Regions from separate parts of the Kitasatospora sp. NPDC101183 genome, predicted to be linked through region 4. Evidence: riboswitches for the same ligand, from Rfam matches in the RefSeq annotation. Region 4 holds a riboswitch; each other region holds the start of a gene.
The links. Region 4 has a riboswitch for cobalamin ahead of ACIRRS_RS17365 (CoA-acylating methylmalonate-semialdehyde dehydrogenase). Riboswitches for the same ligand answer to the same signal wherever they lie in the genome.

Region 1: it holds a riboswitch for cobalamin, as region 4 does, so the genes downstream of both, ACIRRS_RS29150 (cobalamin biosynthesis protein) here and ACIRRS_RS17365 (CoA-acylating methylmalonate-semialdehyde dehydrogenase) in region 4, are expected to answer to the same signal.
Region 2: it holds a riboswitch for cobalamin, as region 4 does, so the genes downstream of both, ACIRRS_RS02585 (hypothetical protein) here and ACIRRS_RS17365 (CoA-acylating methylmalonate-semialdehyde dehydrogenase) in region 4, are expected to answer to the same signal.
Region 3: it holds a riboswitch for cobalamin, as region 4 does, so the genes downstream of both, ACIRRS_RS04870 (ABC transporter substrate-binding protein) here and ACIRRS_RS17365 (CoA-acylating methylmalonate-semialdehyde dehydrogenase) in region 4, are expected to answer to the same signal.

What each region holds. Positions count from the first base shown of each region.
Region 1 covers NZ_JBIWOW010000024.1:40,955-43,130, forward strand. Annotated here, with positions in the region: gene ACIRRS_RS29145 (cobyric acid synthase) at 1-279, opposite strand, end outside; gene ACIRRS_RS29150 (cobalamin biosynthesis protein) at 276-1,244, opposite strand; cobalamin riboswitch at 1,346-1,478, opposite strand; gene ACIRRS_RS29155 (alpha/beta hydrolase family protein) at 1,657-2,176, shown strand, end outside.
Region 2 covers NZ_JBIWOW010000002.1:96,687-98,862, forward strand. Annotated here, with positions in the region: gene ACIRRS_RS02585 (hypothetical protein) at 1-1,303, opposite strand, end outside; cobalamin riboswitch at 1,530-1,676, opposite strand; cobalamin riboswitch at 1,724-1,857, shown strand; gene ACIRRS_RS02590 (hypothetical protein) at 2,129-2,176, shown strand, end outside.
Region 3 covers NZ_JBIWOW010000003.1:235,544-237,719, forward strand. Annotated here, with positions in the region: gene ACIRRS_RS04865 (FecCD family ABC transporter permease) at 1-347, opposite strand, end outside; gene ACIRRS_RS04870 (ABC transporter substrate-binding protein) at 344-1,357, opposite strand; cobalamin riboswitch at 1,446-1,651, opposite strand; gene ACIRRS_RS04875 (GNAT family N-acetyltransferase) at 1,733-2,176, shown strand, end outside.
Region 4 covers NZ_JBIWOW010000011.1:122,050-124,225, reverse strand. Annotated here, with positions in the region: gene ACIRRS_RS17375 (YciI family protein) at 1-59, opposite strand, end outside; gene ACIRRS_RS17370 (hypothetical protein) at 102-362, opposite strand; cobalamin riboswitch at 513-705, shown strand; gene ACIRRS_RS17365 (CoA-acylating methylmalonate-semialdehyde dehydrogenase) at 845-2,176, shown strand, end outside.

The DNA.
Region 1 (2,176 bases), on a different contig from region 4:
GCCGAGCAGCACCACCTGGCTGCGCCCGTCCGCGCCGGGCTTGAGCAGCACCGGGTTCATCGCCGCCTCCGGCTCGACCCGGGCGGCCTGCGCCTGCATCGCCTGGGCGCGGCCGATCTCGGCGCCGTCCATGGTGACGAAGGAGTTCAGCGACATGTTCTGGGCCTTGAACGGCGCGACCCGTACGCCCTGACGGGCCAGCCAGCGGCAGATCCCGGCCGTGACCACGCTCTTGCCCGCGTCCGAGGTCGTCCCCGCGACCAGCAGCGCCTTGCTCATCTTCCCCTCCACCAACGGATCGCGAGGTGCCCCGCGACGCACGTACCCAGCGCCAGGGCGCCCACCCGCCGCGAGAGCGTGCAGGCGCGCTCGATGTCGTCCACCGTCACCGGGCGCAGCTCCTCGCCCAGCACGGGCCGGTGCTCGACCCGCGCGCCGTACTGCAGCGTCCCGCCGAGCCGGACGCCGACGGCGCCCGCGAAGGCCGACTCCGCCTGGCCTGCGTTGGGGCTCGGGTGCGAGGAGCCGTCGCGCCGCCAGATCCGCCAGGCCGTCCGGGGCTCGGGGGCGGCGGCGACGGTCAGCAGCGCCGTCAGCCGGGCGCCGGGCCAGCCGGCCACGTCGTCGAGGCGGGCCGAGGCCCAGCCGAAGCGGGCGTGGCGCGGTGAGCGGTGGCCGACCATCGCGTCCAGGGTGTTGACGGCGCGGAAGGCCAGCAGGCCCGGGGTGCCGGCGAGGGCGCCCCAGACGAGCGCGTTGACGACGGCGTCGGCGGTGTTCTCGGCGACCGACTCGACGACGGCGCGGGCGATCTGCTGCCCGTCCAGCGCGCTCGGGTCCCGCCCGCACAGGTGCGGCAGCCGCTCCCGGGCGGCGGCGAGGTCCCCGGCGGCCAGCGAGCGGCCGACGGCGCGCGCCTCCCGGGTCAGCGAGGTGCCGCCGAGCACCGTCCAGGTCGCGGCGGCGGCCAGGGCGGCCCGGCCGAGCGGGCGGCGGCCGACCGTACGGTCCAGGGCCAGCGCGCCCGCCGCGACGGCGCCCACGCACAGGGCGGTGTAGGCGGCGCCGGCGGCGCGGTCGTCGCGCCACAGCCGCTGCTCCAGGCGGCCGGCGGCGATGCCGAACAGGGCCACCGGGTGGCCCCGGCGCGGGTCGGCGAAGCGGGAGTCGGCGGCGTAGCCCGCGACGGCGCCCACGGCGAACGCGGCGGCACCGGTCAGAGCGGGCAGCGGGCGCGTCACCACGGCGGAAGGCAGCTCGAGGGCCGGTACGGCGGCGGGGCAGCCTGCATCGCGTGGGTGTCCTCACTCAGGGTCCGCGCCCTGGCTCGACGTCGCGGGGGCGAGAGTCTCCTGGCTTCCGGGTCGAACGCGCGCCCGGGCCTTCCAGCGGCTCCTGACGGCCCGCCGTGGCGATGTTCCGAGCGTGCTCCCCGGTGACAGTGGCGGGACCGCGCCGGATTCGCACCGGCTTCCTCTCCATGCCTCCGATTGGCCCCGAAATCCCACCACGCGGTCCAACGGGGAGTCAACCGAGGTCACGGAGGGTTTGGTCACACGATCGGCCCAGTCCGGTGGCCGCCTCCACCGCCCGCCGGTGAACTGGTGCTCGATCCAGATCGCGAGATCCGCAGAGGGACCAGAGCGGGGAGCACATATGCGTTGGGGAACCGCGGCCGTCGTGGCGGCCGCCGCCGTGGGCGCCGGGGCCGCCGCCGTCCTGGTGGTCGGCCGCCGGGCCTCGGAGCGGATGGTCCGGCCGGAGACGGTCGTCCTGGAGTCCGGCCCGGTCCACGTCCGGAGCCTCGGCGCCGGCCGGGTCACCTTCACCCGGCGCCCCGAGAGCCTGCGCCCCGGCCGCTGGGCGGTGGAGTGGGCGGACGGCGGCCACGCGGTGGTCGAAGAGGTCATCGCGAGGGACGAGCAGGGCGTCACCCGCCGCCTCGTCCGCGCCGACCGAGGCACCCTCGCCCCCGGTACCGAGGTCCGCTTCACCCCGCGCGTCCTGCTCGGCGACCCGATGGAGGCGCTCGGCCTGCCCTTCACCGAGACCGTCGCCGAGGGCGAGCTGGGCCCCCTGCCCGTCTGGTGCCTCGGCGGCAAGCGCGGCACCTGGGTGATCCTCGTGCACGGCCCCGGCGCCGACCGGCAGCAGACCCTGCCCGTGCTCCCCGTCC
Region 2 (2,176 bases), on a different contig from region 4:
CGGACTGCATGGCGCCGGACTCCGCGACCGTGGTGAGGTCCGGCATGTTCAGCCCGTAGGCGAAGACGTTGTTGTAGCGGATCGTGCCGTCCGGATCGACCGAGATCGGCAGCCGGGTCCCGGTGTACCAGCCTTCGAGGTCCACCAGGAGGTTGATCGGCGAGGTGCCGTTGTTCTTGACGTTGATGCTGCCGTCACCGCTGATCGGCACGTTCGACAGCGTGGAGTAGGCCTGGTCCCCGCCGCTGAAGCTGGCGGCGGCGCCCAGCGGCAGCGGCCGGTCGGAGGCGCCGACGGCCAGGCTGCCGGAGGCCGCCGAGCTCACCCGGAAGTTCAGCGCCGCGGCCAGCAGGCTGTTGCCGACCGCCGGGGCGCCGCCGATGCCCGCGACCGGCACCTTGACGGTGGCCCCGGCCGCGATGGTGGCGCCCTTGCTGTCGTAGATCGAACCGGCGGCGGGCGTGAACGCGCCGAGGGTCGCCGTCGGGGTGAAGTAGCCCAGCACCTGGATCATCACGTTGATCTGGACGGCGCCCGTGCCGCCGCCGTAGTACAGGTCGAACTTCCCGGTCTGGTTGTTGACGCTGATGATCGTGCCCATGGAGACCGGGCGGGACTCGCTGAAGGCGATCTGGTTGTCGGGCTTGGTGCCACCGTCCGGGTAGGGCGTGAACCATCCGCTCCCGCCGGGGCGGGTCGGGTTGACGTAGATGTTCGCGAAGATCGCCGACACCGGGGTGGGGAGCTTCGGGACGTTCACCACACTGGTCTGGTTGGGATTGAGCGGGATCGGCGGCAGGCCGGTTCCGCCGGTCATGGTGTTGGCCGCGATGTACGGGGTGACCGGCACGTAGCCGCCCGGGGCCGTGGTGGTGCCGCTGGTGTAGTAGCCCTGGAGGTCGACGAAGACGACGACGTTCGGTGCCACGGTCTCCAGCGAGATGCTCCCGTTGGCCCCGACCGCGACCACCGCGCTGTTCGACGTGGTGCCGAAGCCCTGGTAGTGCACGGCCAGGAACGAGGGATGGGCCGGGTCGTCCGGTGCCGCGTAGATGTCGGTCTCCGGGCCGGCCGCCACGTTCAGGGTCACGCTGACCGCCGAGACACCCGAGGTCGGTATGCCGAGTTGGCCGAGCACGGGGAAGGAGCGCCAGGAGGCCGGCGGCAGGACGGTCGAGCCGAGGCGGCCGTTGGCGGGCACGAAGAGGCCCGCCGTGCCGGTCGCGCCGGTGCCGGTCCCCGTGTCGGCGAAGGACGGGGCCGTCATGCCGACCAGGCTGACGAAGGTGACGAGGGCCGCCAACAGGGCGAGTAGGCGGCTGCGCCGTCGGCGTGGCCGAGGCGGCAGAAGCTGGGACACGGAGGCTCCAGGGGTCGGTGGGTACGTGAAGTCCCCGCAGACCGCCGACGGAACCGTCCACGCCGATGGGCCCGTTCACCCCGGCGCACCCCTGCGCGCAGCGACACCGCGCAGAACTCGCCGGACGGGCTTCCAGAGCGCGCCGCAGTCCTCGACGGCTGTCTGCTGGGGGTGGGACACGAGCACAGGTGGTCCGACTCGTCCGCCTGGCGGCGGACCTACGGTTGCGGGTCAGTGCCGGAGTTCGACCGGCTTTCCCCGTGCTCGGGCGTGGAACTGGAGCATCAGACCACGAACCAACTTGGAGCGTCAACGGCAATTCCCGTTTGCTGGGAGCTCGTTGACGTGAGGTCAGTTGCTGTGGTCAGATCAAAGAAATAATGAGGACACCTTCCGCAGTCCAGGGGAAGCCGGTCAGACTCCGGCACTGACCCGCAACCGTAGGTCCGCCCACCGGCGGACGAGTCGGACCACCTGCGCCGAAGTCGCTTCACCACCGGCGCCGTCGAGGTCTGCGGCGCGGATCGGACGGGACGCCCGGCACCGCGCACGGGTGGGCCCGCCGTCCGAGCGGCCCTTCATCGGCCGACAGGGAGTCACCGATGAACCCACGCCCGGACCTCACCGGCCGATACGGCCGGTACGGCCGCAGAACGCGCGGCCTCGGGCGGCCCGGACCTGGTCAGGGGCACGGCCTACCTCCTCGCCCCGGCGAACCTGGTCGGCGGCCACTCCTACGAGCAGTTCCCCACCTACGCGGACTTCGGGATGACCGTCGACGGCGCCTTCGCGCTCGCGGCCACCGGGGGCGACGGC
Region 3 (2,176 bases), on a different contig from region 4:
GCGCCGTCCGAGATGCCGAGGAGGAAGGGGTCGGCCAGGTCGTTGCCGGTCAGCGTCTGGAGCACCGCTCCGCAGACCGCGAGGCCCGCGCCGGTGGCGGCCGCCCCCAGGACGCGGGGCAGGCGCAGCTGCCAGACGATCTGGTCGTCCAGCAGCGTCACGTGCGGGTCGCCCAGCCCGAGGCGGCGCGCCACGACGTCGATCACCGTCCCGAGGGGCTCGTCCTGCGAGCCCACGGCCAGGCCGAGGAGGACCGTGGCCAGCAGCAGGGCCGCGCCGACGGCCAGGGCCGCCACCGCGCGGCCCGGACCGGGGCGCCGCACGGCGGGGCGGGGCACGGTGCTCATGACCCCGGGTGCAGTCGGCCCAGCCCGTCGGACACCCGGGCGCCGCCGTCGGCGAGCAGCACCCCGGGGGTCGACTCCGAGAAGGGCACGACCACGAAGGCCTTGCGCTGCACGGCGCCGAGCCTGCTCATCACCGGGTCGTTCTGCAGGTACTCGATCTTGGACTGTGCCGTGTCCCAGCCGGCGTCCGCGAGCACGATGACGTCCGGGTCCGCCGCGACGACCTTCTCCCAGCTGGTGTTCTGCCAGCCGCCGGGCAGGTCCGCGAAGACGTTGCGGGCGCCGACGGCGTCGAGCACGAGCTGGGGGCCGCCGTGGCCGGCGCCGACGAACGGGGTCTTGGTGTCCGAGTCGTACCAGAGGACCTTCAGGTCCTTGCCCGCGGCCTTCGCCTTGAACCCGGCGAGCTGCTGCTCCTGCTGCTGCTGGATCGCGGCGGCCCGGTCGGGGACGCCGAAGGCCTTGGCGACGTCGTTCAGCTCGCCCCAGACGGACTGCCAGGTGGTGGGCGCCGCCTTGCTCTTGTCCGAGCAGCCGAAGGGGGAGACGTACGACGGGATGCCCTGGCCGAGCAGCTCCTCCCGGGTGCCCGCGACCTTGTCGGTGAAGGCGCTGGCGTAGGAGGCGTACAGGAAGTCGGGGCGGGCGGAGAGGAGTTGCTCCTTCGTCGGGTACTTCTTGGAGAGCACCGGGACGGAGTCGTAGGCCGTCTTCCACTTCTCCGGGACGGCGTCGTCGAGGTAGGCGGTGCCGGCCATGCGGGACTGCAGGCCGAGGGCCAGGGCGACCTCGGTGGCGCCCTGGTTGAGGGTCACCAGCCGGGCGGGCGGCGCGGCGACCGTCACCGTCGTCCCGCAGTTCTCCACGCTGACCGGGGCGGCGCTGCCGGTCGCCCCGGCGGGCGCGTCGGGCGCGGGGGCGCTGGTGCAGGCTCCGAGCAGGCCGACGAGCAGGAACGCGGCCGTCGCCCGGCCGGCGCGGGCCGGGCTCGTGGGACGTACAGGACGCACAGGACGTATGGGACGGACGGGACGCGCGGAACGCATGGGTGCATGCGGGCGCGGCGATGCGCTGGGCACGTGTTCTCCAAAACCCTCGTGGAACATGTCGCGCCGTGGCCGGTCTCCTGGCTTCCGCATCGACGCGCCGCGGCCGACCTTCCCGGGCGGCTCTACCAGCCCGCCCAGTGGCCCTGACGGCTGGAACAGCCGGTCAGCGAGGGCCGCGGAACTCCGCGGCAACAGTGGCGAGGGCCGCACCGGAATCAGACCGGTTTCCCGAACACCACGGCCAGGGCAACGTATCAGGCGTGGTCAAGGGGGGTGGCGTCCGGCTCCGGGGAAAACCGCTGGCCGAGGACCCCTGCCGCACGCTAGCAATGTGACATGCTACTCGGCGAACACATCACCCTGAGGGCCCGGCACGAGGCCGATGTCCCCGTGCTCCAGGCGCAGTTGTACGAGGACGTCGCGACGCGCTCGCGCGCCGACTCGCGCCCCTGGCGGCCGATCCCACCGGACCCGGCCCTGTCCCCGTACGCGGTCACGGGGCCCTCCGAGGAGGCGGCCTGCTTCTCCGTGGTCGAGACCGCCACCGGCGAACTGGCCGGCGAGGCCCTGCTGTGGGGGATCGACGCCCACAACCGCAGCGCCCACCTGGGGCTGGCCCTGCTGCCGGGCCACCGGGGGCGCGGATTCGCGGCGGACGTCGTCGGAGCGCTGTGCCGGTACGGCTTCCTGGTGCTGGGCCTCAACCGGCTCCAGTTGGAGACGCTCGCGGAGAACACGCCGATGGTCCGCGCGGCCGTCAGGGCGGGCTTCACGGTGGAG
Region 4 (2,176 bases):
AGCTCACCGCGCAGCGGCATGGAGCCGGGGCGGTCCCGGTGGTAGGCGAGGAATTCCATGTGGCCATGGTCTCGCCCCGGCTCCGGTGAGGGGAACGGATTTCAGTGGCCGGTGTTCCCCGTGTGCCAGTCGGCCTCGAGCCCGGTGCTGCCGTCGGCCCGCCGCACCGGGTGCCAGTGGGCGTGGAGCCCGGCGGGCCGGGCCGTGGTGCGGGGCGCGCCCATGGCGTGGAGGACGGAGCTGTCGAGCGGGCTGGCGCCGAGCCGCTCGGCGACCCGAGTGAGGGCGGCGCGCAGGCGGTGCCCGGGGCTGTCGAGGGCGGGCGCGGGGGCGTGGGGATGGAACGCGGCGAAGACGGACATGCGGGCTCACCTCCGGTACGGCCTGCGAAGTGGCAGGTGACGTCCACCCTGCACCCGTACGGTCGGGCGGCGGTCGGTTTTGACGGGGTGCTGACGCGGCCCTGACGGTTTGTGTACCGGCGCGGCGCGGGCCCGGGGCTCTGGACTTACTAGGACGTCCAACTATATGGTCGTGAACAGGTCCGCGGTGTCAGGGAAGCCGGTGTGAGTCCGGCACGGTCCCGCCACTGTGACCGGGGAGTCCACCCCTCGCGGGAGAAGGCCACTGGCAGCCAGCCGGGAAGGCCAGGGGGCGGGCGTCGATCCGGGAGTCAGGATACCGGCCGCGGGTGATCCGTGTTTTCCACGAGGATGGAGACGACACGCATGGCGATCCGCGCCCGTAGAGATAGTTGACGCATCGTCATGTCCAGCTGCGCGCAAGCGACTTGAGCGCGGCCTCCAGTCCTCCTTTCCGCATCCAGGACGGGAGAACGTCACCGATGGTCCGAGAACTCACCCACTTCGTCGCCGGGAAGCACACCCCCGGCACCTCCGGTCGCTACGGCGACGTCTTCGACCCCAACACCGGCCTCGTCCAGGCCCGGGTCCCGCTCGCGAGCCGCGCCGAGGTGGAGGCCGTGATCGCCGACGCCGAGCAGGCGCAGCCCGGTTGGGCCGCCTGGAACCCGCAGCGCCGCGCCCGGGTGATGCTGCGCTTCCTGCAACTCGTGGAGCAGGAGAAGGACGCCATCGCCCGGCTGCTCTCCGCCGAGCACGGCAAGACGATCGCCGACGCCCACGGCGACCTCCAGCGCGGCCTGGAGGTCGTGGAGTTCGCCGCCGGTGTCCCGCACCTGCTCAAGGGCGAGTTCAGCGACAACGCCGGCGCCGGCATCGACGTGTACTCGATGCGCCAGCCGCTGGGCGTCGTCGCGGGCATCACGCCCTTCAACTTCCCCGCGATGATCCCGCTCTGGAAGGCCGCGCCCGCGCTGGCCTGCGGCAACGCCTTCGTCCTCAAGCCCTCCGAGCGGGACCCTTCGGTGCCGCTGCGCCTGGCCGAGCTGTTCCTGGAGGCGGGGCTGCCGCCCGGCGTGCTCAACGTCGTCCACGGCGACAAGGAGGCGGTGGACGTCCTGCTCGCCGACCCCCGCGTCCGGGCCGTCGGCTTCGTCGGCTCCACCCCGATCGCGCAGTACGTGTACGCGACGGCGGCCGCCAACGGCAAGCGGGCGCAGTGCTTCGGCGGCGCGAAGAACCACATGGTCGTCATGCCGGACGCCGACCTCGACCAGGCCGCAGACGCCCTGGTCGGCGCCGGCTACGGTTCGGCCGGGGAGCGCTGCATGGCGATTTCGGTGGCCGTCCCGGTGGGGGAGGAGACGGCGGACGCGCTGGTCGCCAAGCTGGTCGAGCGGATCGGCGCGCTCAAGGTCGGCCGCTCGGACGACCCGGCGGCCGACTTCGGTCCGCTGGTGGGCCGGGATGCGCTGGACCGCGTCCGCGGGTATCTGGACCTCGGCGTCCAGGAGGGCGCCGAACTCGTCGTCGACGGGCGGGACTTCCGCCTGGAGGGCCACGAGGGCGGGTACTTCCTCGGCGCCTCGCTCTTCGACCGCGTCACCCCGGGGATGCGGATCTACCGCGAGGAGATCTTCGGCCCCGTCCTCACCGTCGTGCGCGCCGCCGACTACGAGGAGGCGCTGCGGCTGCCCAGCGAGCACGAGTTCGGCAACGGCGTCGCCCTCTACACCCGCGACGGCGACACCGCCCGGGACTTCGCCCGCCGGGTGAACACCGGCATGGTCGGCGTCAACGTGCCCATCCCGGTG